One region of the Pseudomonas sp. JQ36 genome, then DNA from elsewhere that is predicted to be linked to it. Evidence: predicted binding sites of a transcription regulator. Region 1 holds the regulator's gene; each other region holds the start of a gene.

Region 1 (4,094 bases):
AACATGCTGTTCACCGCGTCCAGTGCTTCAAGCACCACGTCCATCAGTTCTGCATCAACGCGACGCTCACCCTTGCGCAGGATGTCGAACACGTTTTCGGCGATGTGACAGCACTCCACCAGCTCGTTGAGCTGAAGGAAGCCGGCGCCCCCTTTTACAGTGTGGAAACCGCGAAAAATTGCGTTGAGCAGATCTGCGTCATCCGGGCGGCTTTCCAGCTCGACCAGTTGCTCGGACAGTTGCTCAAGAATCTCGCCGGCCTCAACCAGGAAATCCTGAAGGATCTCTTCATCGGCGCCGAAGCTCATTAATGGGGTGCTCCTACAGGTCTAAAAACCCAAAAAACCTAAAATTCCAAAACTCTAGAATCCGAGGCTGGATAACAAATCGTCCACATCGTCCTGACCGGACACAACGTCTTCTCGTTTATCGGCATGAATCTGCGGACCTTCACCCTGCGAGAGATGTTTTTGTGGATCTTTTTCTGCAAGCATCGCGGCACGGTCGTGTTCGATGCCCGCAAAGCGGTCAACCTGACTGGCCATGAGGACGAGTTTGAGCAAATTGCTTTCGACTTCGGTGACCAGTTGGGTCACACGCTTGATCACCTGACCTGTGAGGTCCTGGTAATCCTGAGCCAGCAGGATGTCGTTGAGGTTGCTCGACACCGCACGGTTGTCCGTGCTGCTGCGTGACAGAAAACCGTCGACCCGGCGCGCCAGTTCGCGGAACTCTTCAGCTCCGACCTCACGACGCATGAAGCGGCCCCAATCGGTGCTCAGCGCCTGGGCTTCTTCAGCCAGGCCATTGACCACCGGGGTGGCGCTCTCCACCAGATCCATGGTGCGGTTGGCCGCGGCTTCGGTCAGCTTGACCACATAGCCCAGGCGTTCGGTGGCGTCGGTGATTTGCGACACTTCCTCGGCCTGCGGCATGTGCGGATCGATCTGGAAATTGACGATCGCACTGTGCAGTTCGCGTGTGAGCTTGCCCACTTCCTGATACAGGCCGCGGTCACGGGTCTGATTGAGCTCATGGATCAGTTGCACAGCGTCGCCGAACCTGCCTTTTTCAAGGCTCTCGACCAGTTCGACCGCGTGTTTTTTCAGGGTCGACTCGAAATCGCCCTGTGAAGATTCGTTATGCTCCATAGCTCCCCCGCGCGTCATCAGCCGATGCGTTCGAAAATCTTCTCGATTTTGTCTTTCAACGCCTGAGCCGTGAAAGGTTTGACCACGTAGCCGTTCACACCGGCCTGAGCGGCCTCGATGATTTGCTCACGCTTGGCTTCAGCGGTCACCATCAGCACGGGCAGATGCTTGAGTTTTTCATCGGCACGTACGTGGCGCAGCAAGTCGATACCGGTCATGCCCGGCATGTTCCAGTCCGTTACCAGAAAGTCGATGCTTCCGCTGTTGAGTACCGGAATGGCGGTAGTGCCATCGTCGGCCTCGACGGTATTGGTGAACCCAAGATCGCGCAGCAGGTTCTTGATGATCCGCCGCATCGTTGAGAAGTCATCAACGATGAGGATTTTCATGTCTTTGTTCAATTCGACCTCCAAGCAGTCTTAAACGCGCCCAGCACCTGGACGCGCCACTTCAATCAATCCGGCAAAGCACTCGATGACTGTCTGGAGCACAACAGAGCAAGACCGGTGCCGTTCATCACCGCACCAGCCTCGTTCGCAGTGTCCCCACACTGCCTTCAGCGCGCTCGCCACTCCCCCAAACGCCCCCGCAAACGGGCCGCGCACTGGCTGTGTAACTGGCTGACCCGCGATTCACTGACGCCAAGGACTTCACCGATTTCCTTGAGGTTCAGCTCTTCGTCGTAGTACAGCGCCAACACCAGTCGCTCACGCTCCGGCAAATTGGCAATCGCATCCGCCAGCGCAGCCTGAAAGCGTTCATCTTCCAGATCGCGTGACGGCTCAAGATGAGCACTGGCGCCATCCTCGTGCAGCCCTTCGTGTTCGCCGTCCTGCAACAGGTCGTCGAAACTGAACAGCCGGCTGCCCAGCGTGTCATTCAAAATCCCGTAGTAATCGTCGAGACTCAATTGGAGTTCGGCCGCAACCTCGTGATCTTTAGCATCACGTCCGGTTTTAGCTTCAATTGAGCGAATTGCGTCGCTGACCATACGGGTGTTGCGGTGAACCGAGCGTGGCGCCCAATCCCCTTTGCGCACTTCATCGAGCATCGCGCCGCGGATCCGGATGCCCGCGTACGTTTCGAAACTGGCGCCTTTGCTGGCGTCGTATTTGGTAGAGACTTCGAGCAGGCCGATCATCCCGGCCTGAATCAGGTCTTCAACCTGCACACTCGCCGGCAAGCGCGCCAGCAAGTGATAGGCAATGCGCTTGACCAGTGGCGCGTAACGCTCGATCAACTCGTACTGCGCGTCACGTGCCGACTTCTTGTAGTAGTTCATACCGCTCGCGGTCATAACACAGGCCCTGCTGTTTGCTGCACGAGGCGCTCGACGAAAAACTCAAGGTGTCCGCGCGGGTTGGCAGGCAGCGGCCAGGTATCGACCTTCTGCGCGATCGCCTTGAACGCCAGCGCGCACTTGGAACGCGGAAAGGCTTCATAGACCGCTCGCTGCTTCTGCACTGCCTTGCGCACGCTTTCGTCGTACGGCACGGCGCCGACGTATTGTAAGGCGACGTCGAGGAAGCGATCCGTGACCTTGGTCAACTTGGCGAACAGGTTGCGCCCTTCCTGCGGGCTCTGCGCCATGTTGGCGAGGACGCGGAAGCGGTTCATGCCGTAGTCGCGGTTGAGCAGTTTGATCAGCGCGTAGGCGTCGGTGATCGAGGTCGGCTCGTCGCAGACCACCAGCAACACTTCCTGGGCGGCGCGGACAAAACTGACTACCGAGTCACCAATACCCGCAGCGGTGTCGATCACCAGCACATCGAGGTTGTCGCCGATGTCGCTGAAGGCCTGAATCAGACCGGCATGTTGCGCCGGGCTCAGGTGCACCATGCTTTGGGTGCCGGAAGCGGCCGGCACGATGCGGATCCCGCCGGGCCCCTGCAACAGCACGTCGCGCAGTTCGCAGCGGCCTTCGATCACGTCGGCCAGAGTGCGTTTGGGGGTCAGTCCCAGCAGAACGTCGACGTTCGCCAGCCCCAGGTCGGCGTCCAGCAGCATGACCCGACGGCCAAGCTCTGCCAGCGCCAGAGACAAGTTCACTGACACGTTAGTCTTGCCGACGCCACCTTTGCCGCCGGTCACCGCGATCACCTGTACGGGATGCATGCTGCCCATGTTATTTCTTTACCTTGTCTTGCATAGACGGAGGCCACATTACTGGCTGCGCGTTCTCAACCGGAACAATGCATGGCAGACCATCGATGTAGGTACAAAAACGGTTCATTACCTCAGCCAACCTGCTTGGTCGGGCTGTGGTAGATATCAGCGAACATGTCAGCCATGGCTTCTTCGCTGGGTTCTTCCTGCATTTGCACGCTGACGGCGCGGCTGACCAGTTGATGACGGCGCGGCAGATGCAGATCATCCGGAATCCGTGGGCCATCGGTCAGGTACGCGACCGGCAATTCATGACTGATCGCCAGGCTCAATACTTCGCCAAGACTGGCCGTCTCATCCAGTTTAGTCAGGATGCAGCCGGCAAGCCCGCAACGCTTGTAACTGTGGTACGCGGCGGTTAGAACCTGTTTCTGGCTGGTGGTTGCCAGCACCAGATAATTTTTTGAACGGATGCCACGCCCGGCCAGGCTTTCCAGCTGCATGCGCAAGGCCGGATCGCTGGCCTGCAAGCCGGCGGTGTCGATCAGCACCACGCGCTTGCGCAGCAGCGGGTCGAGCGCCTGAACCAGCGACTGGCCCGGATCGACGTGGGTCACCGGCACATTGAGAATGCGACCCAGGGTCTTCAGTTGTTCCTGGGCACCGATACGGAAACTGTCCATGCTCACCAGCGCGACATTCTGCGCGCCGTATTTCAGCACGTAGCGCGCGGCCAGCTTGGCCAGGGTGGTGGTCTTGCCCATGCCGGCCGGACCGACCATGGCAATCACCCCGCCCTCTTCCAGCGGCTCGACTTCCGGTACGGCAATCATCCGC
Region 2 (4,094 bases), 2.7 Mb from region 1:
GCGCCGCTGCACCACGTGGCGATGCCGGACAGCATGTCCAGCTCGCCGCTGGTGGCCGCCCTCGACCCGCGGGTGGATGAGCAGGTGGTGCAGGAGCAGATGCAGACCACGGTTACGCCAGAGCCGGAACCGGAACCCGAAGTGCAGCCTGCTGAAGCGGCGGTGGAAACTGATCCGGCTGATGAGGGGGATAAACCAGCACCGGACATCAGTGGGGCCAGACCCTGAAATGTGGGAGCGGGCTTGCTCGCGAAGGCGGCGTGTCAGCCAGCATCAATTTTTAATGTCAGGCCGTATTCGCGAGCAAGCCCGCTCCCACAATGGATCTCCAGTCGCCGCGAGATTCAATCGCGCATAAAAAAGGGCAGTCCCGCCAGGGACTGCCCTTTCTATTTGCTCGTACGAATCACATATCGTCTTTATCGAACCGGCGTGCCTCACGCTGCAACTGATAAACGAAGCGTTCGACATTGCGCGCCGCCTGGCCACTGATGTTGTGAAAGCGCAGGCCGGCGAAGGTGATGTTGAGCTTTTCTTCGAAGTGCAGATAACGCAGCTCGACCGAGATAGGTTGATTGCCGAACAGCGGGGTGGCGATCATGCGGTCGTAGACCTGACCCAATTGCAGGCGGTCGGTGATGTCGCCTTCAAAGCGCAGCTTGCAGCCGGTGGCGGAAATATCCAGCAATTTGCCGTTGATTGGCGCCTTGAGCTTTTCGCCGCCAAGTTCGACGCTGACCAGATCGGTCAGCTTCAGGGCTGCGCGAAAGGCGTTGCGGCGCTGGTGGTAAACCACTTCGGTCGGCAGCTCGCCGGTGTAGAAGCGATCGCCCTCGGACTCTTCAATGTTCAGCGTACCGGTGCATTCCCAGGCGATGCGCACGCCATCGTGGAAGCCTTCGACCTTGAACGGTTCGCCCGCCAGCAGAAAACGCTCGCCATCGCGCGGGATCATTTCATCCAGGGCAATCGTTGCCGTTTCCCGGTCAACCTTGATCAGGTAACTCTGGAAGCGCTGACTGCGCTCGTGGAACGTGATGATCAGCGGGTCGTGGCTTTCTTGCAGCTGGCGCAGGTTGCTGGAGATTTCCAGGGGCGTGGTCAGCACCTTTGGGGGCTGCGGACTGTCATCCGCGCTTAGGGCGTTTGGCACGTTTTCTCAATCTCCAGACAAAATTTGACTATAACTAGCCAGCATTTTGCCAGCATGTTTCGCGGGTTGATAGTGCAGGCACATCGAATGGCTCACGCCTGGCTGAGGGTGCGCGGCTTGGTCGGTTTGGCAAATGTGCCAGAAGCGTCATACAGCGCTGGCGGCTCGCCCCCGGTGAGGATTTTCAGTTGATTGGCCGTGGCGGCCTGCTGAATCTGGATCGACTGACCGTTTTTCACATTGGCGGCCTGGCACTGGGCAATCAGGTCGGTCAGTACATCGCTCTGGGACAGCAACTGATCGCCAATGCTCGACTGGCTGGCCAGTTGCTCCAGGCCCTGACGGTCGAGCGGCAGGTTGAGGCTGGCAAGGATTTCGCTGCGCTTGCGGCCATGCTGTTCAAGCAGAATGATCAATGCCTGTTTGCGCGCCAGAATGTCTTCGAGCAAAGGCATGTCACGACCGTGCAAAGCGAGGGACTCGGTTTGCAGCAACTCCAGCAATTGTTGAGCTGGAGCAAAGTCGTCGGTGATCAGTTGCAATAAATTAGTGTCGTGCATGGCTGGCCTTGGGTTCTAAGCGTCCAAAAGCCTGGCGCCGGCAAAAGCCTAGCGCTGGGCTTCGAAGTTGAGCAGTTTGCTGGCTACACGGTTGCTGTCGACTTTATAGCTGCCATCGGCAATCGCTGCTTTCAACTCGGCCACGCGGGCTTTGTCGACGGCAGGCTGATCGCGCAGCTTGTCAGTGACCTTCTGCAACTGTTGAGCCTCATTGCTGAGGTGTACCGATTCCCCGCTTTTTGCGGTACTGGCCGTTTCGGCCTGGGTATTCAGCGGCGCGGAGGTGCCGGATTCGGCGGTTTCCTTGGCGTTGCTGGTACGTGTACTGCCCGTAAGTGACGAGGAGCTGTTCAGACGGCTGAAATCGATGACCATGTTAAAAACCTCTGGGAATTTGGACGCTTGCCATGTTTTCGGCCATTCCCTGGAAAACTTTAGGCTCACTTTGCAATGAGCTGCATGTGCCGAAGCGTGTCCTGCTGCGGCACAGTTTAGGGAAGCGTCGGGGCTGGCGCCAGTTTTCTGCGAGAGCGTTTTACATGGCCACTTCCACCTGGCCCGGCGCAACGACTTGCGCCTTGATCACCCGGTTGGAATTGAGGTTTTTCACCCGAATCTGTTCTTTCAGACCGCCGTTGGCCAGGGCTTCGCCGGGCATGCGCACGGCGAGCGTGCCACTGCGGGCGGTGATGACCACTTGATCACCTTTGCGCACCACTTCTGCCTGTTCCAGATGCACCAGAGTAATGACCTGATCGGCGACCGTTGGTCGGGTTAATTTCTGCCCGATCGCCTCGTCTACCGAGGTCAGGAAACCTTGATTGATCACACTGACGTCGCGCTCGCGCAAGGTCACATCCTGCGGCCCGATAATCCCGGCGCGCTTGAGCGGACGGGTGGTGGTGACAATCTCGCGAAACAGGCGGACTTGAGCGGGCACGAACACCGTCCACGGCGAACTTCCTTCGCACCGGACCTTGACCGTAACCCGGCCCAGCGGCCGCGCCGGGCTCTCCAGCGAGGCTGTCAATTCCTTGTCGCACATAGGCATGCGCATGCGCGGGTCGAGCTGGTTGACCTCGATTTCGTAGCGGCCTTCCGTTTGACTGGTAGCCAGATAGTCTTCTACGGTGAACTCAAGAAAGCCCTGAGTGACGCCGATAAGCATGTCAGGCAAGGTAACCGTATCAGCACCGGCAGGGCTGCCAGCGAAGAAGAAGCAGACGGCAGACACCGCGCACAGCGCTTTGCGGGTGCGGGAGGTCAGGCGTCGAAAAAATGTCGTTTGAGCGTTCATACGAGTTAAAAAGCAAGCGCCGTGCCGTTTAGCAATGAATGTGCGTCGCAACAACACTTGGCGTTGGTGTAGGAGTCTGGGCATGGCTGGTGTAATGGATTCGGTAAACCAGCGCACGCAACTGGTGGGGCAGAATCGCCTGGAGCTGTTGTTGTTCCGTCTCGACGGCCAACAGCTCTACGGAATCAACGTGTTCAAGGTGCGGGAAGTGCTGCAATGCCCGTCGTTGACGTTGATGCCCAAGTCCAGTCCTGTCGTGTGCGGGGTGGCGAATATCCGGGGGGCGACCATTCCGATCCTTGATCTGGCAATGGCGACCGGTTCCGGGGCGTTGAAAGACAAGAACAGTCCGTTCGTGATCATCACGGAGTACAACACCAAGACCCAGGGTTTCCTGGTCCGCTCGGTGGAGCGCATCGTCAACATGAACTGGGAAGAGATCCATCCACCGCCCAAGGGCACCGGGCGAGATCACTACCTGACGGCTGTGACTCGGGTCGACAATCAGTTAGTCGAAATCATCGATGTCGAGAAGGTGCTGGCGGAAGTGGCGCCGACGCCTGAGGCGATTTCGGTCGGTGTGGTCGATGTCGAAACCCAGAGCAAGGCGTTGTCGCTGCGGGTGCTGACGGTCGATGACTCGTCGGTGGCGCGCAAGCAGGTCACGCGTTGCCTGCAGACGATCGGGGTCGAAGTGGTGGCGCTGAACGACGGCAAGCAGGCGCTGGATTACTTGCGCAAGCTGGTCGAAGAGGGCAAGAAGCCGGAAGAAGAGTTCCTGATGATGATTTCCGACATCGAGATGCCGGAGATGGACGGGTACACCCTGACGGCGGAGATCCGCAGCGACCCGCGCATGCAAAAGCTTCATATCATCCTGCATACTTCGTTGTCGGGGGTATTCAATCAGGCGATGGTCAAGAAAGTCGGTGCCGATGACTTCCTGGCCAAATTCCGTCCTGATGACCTGGCATCCCGGGTAGTCGACCGGATCAAAGCAGCAGATATCAGCTAGGGGCCTTTTGTCCCTGGCGGTCAACACGATTTAAGAGGCGGCATCATTGTCTACGGGTAATTTGGATTT
Region 3 (4,094 bases), 2.8 Mb from region 1:
CCAGCGTCTGCACCACCTCCACCGCTTTGCCGATTTCCACCGCCAGCACGCCAATCGAATTCGAGGTATCACGAACGATCTGCATGCCCTGGCCTGCGGCCTGATCCGCATGGCTGGCGGCTTGCGCCGCCTGGGTGGCGTTGCGTGCCACGTCCTGGGCAGTGGCGGTCATTTCCTGCACGGCGGTGGCAACCTGATCGATCTCGGCCATTTGTTTCTGAATGCCGATGTTGGTGCGAATCGCGATGTCGGCAGTGTGTTCCGAGGAATCGCTGACGCTCTGCACCGACGTCACCACCTGGGTGATCATCGCCTGCAACTTGGCGAGGAAGGTGTTGAAGCCCTTGGCAATCGAGCCCAGTTCATCGCTGCGATCACTGCTCAAGCGACGGGTCAGATCGCCTTCACCTTTGGCAATGTCATCGAGCATGGCGACCATCTGTTTCAGCGGTCGGGCGATGCCGTGCCCCACCAGCCAGATCACCAGCAAACCGATGGCGGCAATGATCAGGCCGACCATGGCCATGCCGAAGGTGTCGGATTTTCGTTGTGCATCGAGATCGGCCTGGAGTTTCTGCAGATCCGCCATCACTGCGTTCAGCGGCAGTTGCAGCATCAAGGTCCAGCGTGCGTCGGTCTGGCCGATGCCGAACGGCAGGTACAGCTCGATGCGACCCTTGTCCTTGTTGACCGAGTAGGTGACTTCGCCGCGCTTGAGGTTGGCCATGTTGGCGATCTGCTCGGCGTCGAGAATGTCGCTGACCTTTTCCCCGAATTTGCTGGTGTCCTTGGTGTAGGCGACGATCCGGCCGTTGCCGCCGATCAGGGTCATTTGCCCGGCGCCGCCGTACAGCTTCTGGTTGGCGCCGAGGAGCATTTCCTGAATGAAGTTCACCGACAGGTCGGCGCCGACGATGCCCTGGAATGCGCCGTTGAGCATGATCGGCTCAATGAACGAGGCGAGCATCACGATCTTGTCGCCGACCTTGTACGGCGCCGGATCGATCACGCAGGGCTTTTTCGTTTCCTTGGAGCACAGGTAGTACTCACTGGCGCGCACCCCGGTGGACAGGGTTTTCTGATCGTCGACATCGGCCAGTTTGTCCACGCCCAGACTGCCGTCGGTATTGCGGAACCACCACGGCAGGAAGCGTCCGTTGGCGGGATCGATACCGATCACGGCGCTGCCGATGTAGGCCGCGTCATTGTGGTCCAGTGCGTTTTTTTCCCAGCCGATGTAGGTGCCGAGAATCTTCGGATTCTTTTCGACGTTTTCCTTGATCAGGCTGATCAGTTGCTCGCGGCTCATGCTCAGTCGCGGCTGGCCATCGGCACCCGGTGTGCCGAGCAGCGCGTTGACCCGCACCAGTCCGCCGGCAATCAGCAACGGCGCTTCGAGTTCGCGCTGGATCTGGCTGACCTGGGTCTGCGCCAGCGAGGTCAGGCGTTGTTCGATGACTTGCTCGAACTGCGCCTGGGTTCGCTGTTGCACCATTTCCTGGGTGCGGGCGCCGGAGAACAGCGCGTACAGCACCAGCGCAGCGACCACGCTGAGGACGATGGCGCCAGCCAGGGCGGCGACGGAAAACTGGATCGACTTGAACTTCATGGGAGCTCCGCACGCAAGAGGACGTCTGCGCTGTTGTATCGGCAGCAGGCATGGCGCCATGAGCGTTGAACGAAACAAACGGCGGAGGATGTCGCAAATGGGTCGGTGCGCGACGCAGTGGCAGCAGGCTTGCCGGTTGCTGTGAATTTTTTACGACAGCAGCGGTGGGAAATTTCCGAAAGACCGTGCAACACGTCTGTTGTATCTGGCGCCGATACAATTACCCGCCTAGGATACGCGGCAGGTTTTCAGGGAGCTTTTGAATGAACAAGACATTGGTTGTAAGTGCACTGAGCGCAGCGCTGTTGCTGGCCGGTTGTCAGTCGGTCAACACCACCAGCGGCGGAGCCGTGGGGGTGGAGCGCAAGCAGTACATGTTCAGCATGCTGTCCTCGCAAGAGGTCGACCAGATGTATGCCCAGTCCTATCAGAAGACCGTCGGCGAAGCGTCGAGCAAAGGCGTGCTGGACAAGACCAGTCCGGAGGCCAAGCGGGTTCAGGCGATTGCCAACCGGCTGATCGCCCAGGCACCGAACTTCCGTCCGGATGCGGCGCAATGGCAGTGGGAAGTCAATCTGATCAAGAGCGACGAGCTCAACGCCAACTGCGGGCCTGGCGGCAAGATCATTTTCTACACCGGGCTGATCGACAGCCTGAAGCTGACCGACGATGAAATCGCTGCGGTCATGGGCCATGAAATCGCCCACGCCCTGCGCGAGCACGGTCGTGAAGCGATGTCCAAGGCTTATGGCATTGAAATGGCCAAGCAGGGTGCCGGTGCGTTGTTCGGTCTGGGTCAGGACAGTCTGGCGCTGGCCGACACCGTGGCCAACTACGGCATGACCTTGCCCAACAGCCGTGCCAACGAAAACGAAGCTGATCTGATCGGTCTGGAGCTGGCCGCCCGTGCCGGGTACAACCCGAATGCCGCGATCACCTTGTGGAACAAGATGAGCAAGGCGTCAGAAGGTTCGCCACCGGAGTTCATGAGTACTCACCCGGCATCGACCAGCCGGATCGCCTCGCTGCAGGCGGCGATTCCGAAAGTCATGCCGCTGTACGAGAAAGCCCCGAAGTCCTGAGTCCGTCGGGGCTTGAAGGGAACTGGCTTTATTGTGGTGAGGGGATTTATCCCCGATGGGCTGCGAAGCAGCCCCAAAACCTATGACTGCGGTGTACTGGGTGCACCGAGGTGGTCAGCTTGGGGGCGCTTCGCGCCCCATCGGGGATAAATCCCCTCACCACAGGTTTTCGGTAGTTCAGTCGACGGGGGTTAAACCCAGCCACTGCTCTGCATCGCCTTGTACACCGCCACGATCGCCAGAATCAGGAACGCCGAAGCCGCCAGGCGACGGATTAAGGTCAGTGGCAATTTCTCCGCCGCAAAGTTACCCGCCAGTACCACCGGCACGTTGGCAATCAACATGCCCAGGGTAGTGCCGATAATCACCAGCCACAGCTCAGGGTATTGCGCCGCCAGCATCACCGTGGCGATCTGCGTCTTGTCACCGATTTCCGCGAGGAAGAAGGCGATCAGCGTGGTCAGGAAGGGGCCGAACTTGCGTGCGGTGCTGGCTTCATCGTCGTCCATCTTGTCCGGAACCAGCGTCCAGAGCGCCGTGGCAGCGAAGCTTGCGGCAAGAATCCAGTGCAACACCGAATCGGAGAAGAAGCTGCCGAACCAGGCACCTACCGCACCGGCTGCCGCGTGGTTGGCCAGGGTCGCAGCGACGATACCGGCAATGATCGGCCAGGGTTTGCGAAAGCGAGCGGCGAGAATCAGCGCGAGCAGTTGCGTCTTGTCGCCGATTTCGGCCAAGGCAACGATTGCGGTGGGAACGAGTAACGAGTCCAGCATCAGGATTTTCCTAAGGGGCGGGTCGACACGGCTATGACACGTACAGCCTTCCCGCCCCGGGTAAGGTGTGCGTGTCATAGGTCTTGTCAAACCCTGCGATCCGTCTGGTGCGGACGCTTGGGTCGCATACGCCATGATCTGAGGATCAAGTATGTTGACGTATGCCGGACGAGCTTGGCGCTCGTGGGAGACTACTCCCCTAGGACGGAGCGGATTCTGCCTTCGCAAAACCGATAGAGCAAGAACAAATTTTCAGCCGCGCTTGGCCCGGTAAATCCGGAAACCATTGCCCTCGGCTTTGATCGCGCACACGCCCAGATGCTCTTCGATCAGTGGCTGATACTTCAGGAAGCTGTTCGCAACAAGGCGCAGTTCGCCGCCGTTTTTCAGATGTTTGGCCGCTTTTCGCAGCAAGTTCTCGGTAGCGAAATAATCGGTGTGCACGCCGACATGGAACGGCGGGTTGCTCAGAATCGCGTTCAGACCCATCGGTGCAGCGTCGATGCCATCACCGGTCAGCACTTCGGCTTCCAGACCGTTGGCCGCCAACGTCAGGCGACTGCTGGCGGCGGCGAAGGCATCGACGTCGAGCAAGGTCACCTGATTGTGCGGATAACGACGTTTGAC
Region 4 (4,094 bases), 300 kb from region 1:
GAGGGCGATGTCGCGGCCCAGATCTTCCTCGACCATCGCCAACGCCAGATCAATGCCAGCGGTAACGCCGGCCGAGGTCCAGACCGGGCCGTCGTTGATGAAAATCGGGTTGGCTTCGACCTGCAACTTCGGGTGCTGCTGCGCCAGTTGTTCGCAGCGGGTCCAGTGGGTGACCACGCGACGTCCGTCGAGCCAGCCACTGGCCGCCAGTAGAAATGCCCCCGTACACACCGAGGCGACGCGTCGACATTTCGCTGCGTGCTCGCGTACCCAATCCACCAGCGACTCATCTTCGGATGCCGGATAGATCCCCCAACCACCCGCGATAATCAGCGTGTCGCTGGCGTCTTGCGGCAACGGTTCGGCGAGCACCGCCAACCCCGCCGACGACATCACCGCGCCGCCCTCACTGGCAATCACCGACGGCGTATAAGGCACCGGCAAGCCGCGTTGGCGAGCGATGTCGTTGGCCGAGGCGAACACTTGCAGCGGGCCAGTGACGTCGAGGATCTGCATGTTGGCGAACGCGAGTACGTGAATGGCTTTGGGCATTTGGCGTAATTCGTGGGGTTATTGGCGTATACGCCAGAACCTACGCGCCTACAGTGAAGCCGTCCACCCCTCAACTGGAGAAAAACCCCATGACGTTGCAGATCGGTTTTCTGTTATTTCCGCAGGTGCAGCAACTCGACCTGACCGGTCCCTATGACGTACTGGCCTCGCTGCCGGACGTGCAGGTGCATCTGATCTGGAAAGATCTGGTGCCGGTCACCGCCAGCACCGGCCTGCTGTTGAAACCGACCACCACCTTCGAGGACTGCCCGAATCTGGATGTGATCTGCATTCCCGGCGGCGCCGGGGTCGGGCCGCTGATGGAAGATGAGCAGACGCTGGGGTTCATCAAACGCCAGGCGGCGCAGGCCAGGTATGTGACGTCGGTGTGCACCGGTTCGCTGGTACTGGGCGCGGCGGGACTGCTGAAAGGCAAACGCGCGACCACCCACTGGGCCTATCACGAACTGCTGCCGAAACTCGGCGCGATTGCGGTGCAGGACCGGGTGGTACGCGACGGCAATCTGTTTACCGGTGGCGGAATTACCGCAGGCATCGACTTTGCGCTGGTGCTCGCGGCTGAACTGGTGGGTGCCGAGGCGGCGCAGTTGATTCAACTGCAGCTGGAATATGCGCCGGCACCGCCGTTTGAATCGGGCAGCCCGCAGACGGCGCCGAATGCTGTCGTCGATGAGGCTCGGCACCGCGCGGCGCCTTCGTTGAAACTGCGCACGGAAATCACCGAGCGCGCGGCGGCGAAACTCGATCTGCGCTGATCCCTCAGCTACACACAGATCTACTGTGGGAGTGGGCTTGCTCGCGATTGCGGTGTATCCGTCGAGATTGTTATCGCCTGACACACCGCATTCGCGAGCAAGCCCGCTCCCACAATGGGTTTTGTGAATGGCCTCAGGTTTGCAGCCTGTCCCCGCATCCCGCCACAGCTTTACTTGTCCCAACGCCCTCACCCGTGTAGAAAGCCCTTCCACAAAATTCTGCACAAGGACTTTCGATGAAGGCGTTGCCATGGCTCTATCTGGCACTTCTCAGCCTCGGTTATGGATTGGCGTTGAGCTTTGGCCAACTCGGCTGGCTCGCGCTGATCTCCGTGGGACTATTGCTGGTGAGCGGTTTCGCCGTACGCCAACAGCAAGTGCCGGTGGCGCGTCTGCTGGGGCACGCGCTGTTTATCTTCCTCGCCCTGTCACTGGCGCTGCACTGGTTGCCGGGGTTCGCCAACGGCCGGGCCATCGCCCCGCTGCGTTTCACCGACGACGCCGTGCCGTTCGCGATGTACCTGAATCTGGACAAACCCTTGATCGGCTTCTGGCTGTTGCTCGCCTGCCCATGGATTGTCGCGGCACGCACGCTGCGTTCGACGGTGTACGCCAGCGTCCTCGCCCTGACGTTGAGCGCCGTCCTGGCGCTGGGCGGCGCGCTGTTGTTCGGCATGATTGCCTGGGCGCCGAAGTGGCCCGATCAGGCGTGGCTGTGGCTGCTGAACAATCTGCTGTTGGTGACGCTGGTCGAGGAGGCGCTGTTTCGCGGCTATATACAGGGCGGCTTGAGCCGACTGTTCAAGCACCTGCCCCACGGCGACAACCTCGCTCTGCTGCTGGCGTCGCTGATCTTTGCCCTGGCGCATGTGGGCGCGGGATGGCACTGGGTGTTGCTGGCGGGGCTGGCAGGTGTCGGCTATGGTCTGGCCTACCGTTTTGGTGGCCTTGCTGCGGCGATCGCCACGCATTTCGGGCTGAACCTGCTGCATTTTGCGCTGTTCACCTATCCGATGCTGGCCGGTTGAAGCAAGAGCGGTTTTGCGACGCCGTACTTATATCTGAAAAAAAACTTCAATAATTTCCTGACAGCGCCGACAACCTTTCAAAGCCTTGCGGATTGAAAAACCATGCGTAATAACCAGCCCATTACACAACGCGAACGGACTTTCCCGGCTCAGCAGCGGTTGATTTCCACAACCGACGCCAAAGGCGTGATCACCTACTGCAACGACGCTTTCGTCGAAATCAGCGGGTTTTCGCGTGAAGAGCTGATCCGTGCGCCGCACAACCTGGTTCGTCACCCTGACGTCCCGGCTGCGGTGTTTTCGCACATGTGGGGCACACTGAAACAAGGCTTGCCATGGATGGGCATTGTCAAGAATCGCTGCAAATCCGGTGACCACTACTGGGTGAACGCCTACGTGACACCGGTGTTCGAGGGCAATCAGGTGATCGGTTACGAGTCGGTGCGGATCAAACCCACCGCCGAACAGATCCGCCGTGCCGAAGCGCTCTACCAACGCATCAACCAGGGCAAGTCGGCAATTCCTTCCAGCGACAAATGGCTGCCGGTGCTGCAGGACTGGCTGCCATTCATACTGGTCAGCCAGTTGAGCTTCGTGATCGGCGCGACCCTGAACTCGCAATGGGGCTTCGCCCTCGCTGCCGGTCTGTCGGTACCGTTGGGCCTGATGGGTCTGCAATGGCAGCAACGCGGGCTCAAGCGCCTGCTGCGCCTGGCCGAACAGACTACCTCCGACCCGCTGATCGCGCAGATGTACACCGACAGCCGTGGCGCGCAGGCGCGTCTGGAAATGTCGATCCTCAGCCAGGAAGCCCGCCTGAAAACCTGCCTGACCCGTCTGCAGGACACTGCAGAGCACCTGACCGATCAAGCGAAACAGTCCGACGCCCTGGCGCACAACAGCTCCAGCGGTCTGGAACGTCAGCGCGTGGAAACCGAACAGGTCGCCACCGCCGTCAACCAGATGGCCGCCACCACTCAGGAAGTGGCCAGCCACGTCCAGCGTACGGCTGACGCGACGCAGGAAGCCAACCGTCTGACCGGTCGCGGCCGTGACATCGCCGGCGAAACCCGCGAAGCCATCCAGCGCTTGTCGGTGGTGGTCGGCGAAACCGGCCTGACCGTCACCCAACTGGCCAAGGACAGCGACGAAATCGGTGGCGTGGTCGACGTGATCAAAGGCATCGCCGACCAGACCAACCTGCTCGCCCTCAACGCCGCCATCGAAGCGGCACGTGCCGGCGAGATGGGCCGTGGTTTTGCCGTAGTCGCTGATGAAGTCCGTCAACTGGCGCAACGCACCAGCGAATCCACCGGACAGATCCATGCCTTGATCGCCAAGCTGCAGCAGACGGCTTCGAGTGCCGTGCAGACCATGGAAGCCGGCCATCGCCAGGCGGAAGAAGGTGTGGCACGAGTGCTGGAAGCGGATCAGGCACTGGTCGGCATCAGCGAAGCCGTGGCCAACATCACCGACATGACCACGCAGATCGCCGCGGCCACCGAAGAGCAAAGTGCTGTTGCTGAAGAAATCAGCCGCAACATCAGCAACATTTCGGAACTGGCAGACCAGACGTCCGAGCAAGCGCATAACTCGGCATTGCTGAGTGAAGAGCTGACCAAGACGGCGAATACCCAGTATTCGTTGGTGGAGCGGTTTAACCGCTAAAAGCAAAACACTTGCTGATCTCCCCGCAAAAAACCCGGACAGCGAAAGCTTCCGGGTTTTTTATTGCTTG

What was found. The regulator FliA, encoded in region 1, starts transcription of late flagellar genes. The targets are predictions, from matches to a motif close to CTAAAGTTTNNNNNNNNNNNGCCGNTAA.
Region 2: a site for FliA is predicted at 2,124-2,151, ahead of flgM (flagellar biosynthesis anti-sigma factor FlgM). Genes of this name have one in related genera too.
Region 3: a site for FliA is predicted at 1,645-1,672, ahead of ACS4NR_RS16725 (methyl-accepting chemotaxis protein). Genes of this name have one in related genera too.
Region 4: a site for FliA is predicted at 2,402-2,429, ahead of ACS4NR_RS03690 (methyl-accepting chemotaxis protein). Genes of this name have one in related genera too.

What each region holds. Positions count from the first base shown of each region.
Region 1 is NZ_CM132642.1:474,457-478,550, reverse strand. Features, by position in the region: gene ACS4NR_RS02330 (chemotaxis protein CheA) at 1-308, opposite strand, end outside; gene ACS4NR_RS02325 (protein phosphatase CheZ) at 363-1,151, opposite strand; gene ACS4NR_RS02320 (chemotaxis response regulator CheY) at 1,169-1,540, opposite strand; gene fliA (RNA polymerase sigma factor FliA) at 1,708-2,448, opposite strand; gene fleN (flagellar synthesis regulator FleN) at 2,445-3,275, opposite strand; gene flhF (flagellar biosynthesis protein FlhF) at 3,389-4,094, opposite strand, start outside.
Region 2 is NZ_CM132642.1:3,209,502-3,213,595, reverse strand. Features, by position in the region: gene ACS4NR_RS14415 (MFS transporter) at 1-228, shown strand, start outside; gene ACS4NR_RS14410 (flagellar brake protein) at 407-1,153, opposite strand; gene ACS4NR_RS14405 (flagella synthesis protein FlgN) at 1,246-1,713, opposite strand; gene flgM (flagellar biosynthesis anti-sigma factor FlgM) at 1,762-2,088, opposite strand; gene flgA (flagellar basal body P-ring formation chaperone FlgA) at 2,249-3,010, opposite strand; gene ACS4NR_RS14390 (chemotaxis protein CheV) at 3,093-4,025, shown strand; gene cheR (protein-glutamate O-methyltransferase CheR) at 4,072-4,094, shown strand, end outside.
Region 3 is NZ_CM132642.1:3,733,513-3,737,606, reverse strand. Features, by position in the region: gene ACS4NR_RS16725 (methyl-accepting chemotaxis protein) at 1-1,609, opposite strand, end outside; gene ACS4NR_RS16720 (M48 family metallopeptidase) at 1,873-2,691, shown strand; gene ACS4NR_RS16715 (TMEM165/GDT1 family protein) at 2,883-3,467, opposite strand; yybP-ykoY riboswitch at 3,556-3,680, opposite strand; gene ACS4NR_RS16710 (class I SAM-dependent methyltransferase) at 3,720-4,094, opposite strand, start outside.
Region 4 is NZ_CM132642.1:773,047-777,140, reverse strand. Features, by position in the region: gene ACS4NR_RS03705 (GlxA family transcriptional regulator) at 1-552, opposite strand, end outside; gene inhA (isonitrile hydratase) at 642-1,328, shown strand; gene ACS4NR_RS03695 (CPBP family intramembrane glutamic endopeptidase) at 1,565-2,356, shown strand; gene ACS4NR_RS03690 (methyl-accepting chemotaxis protein) at 2,459-4,024, shown strand.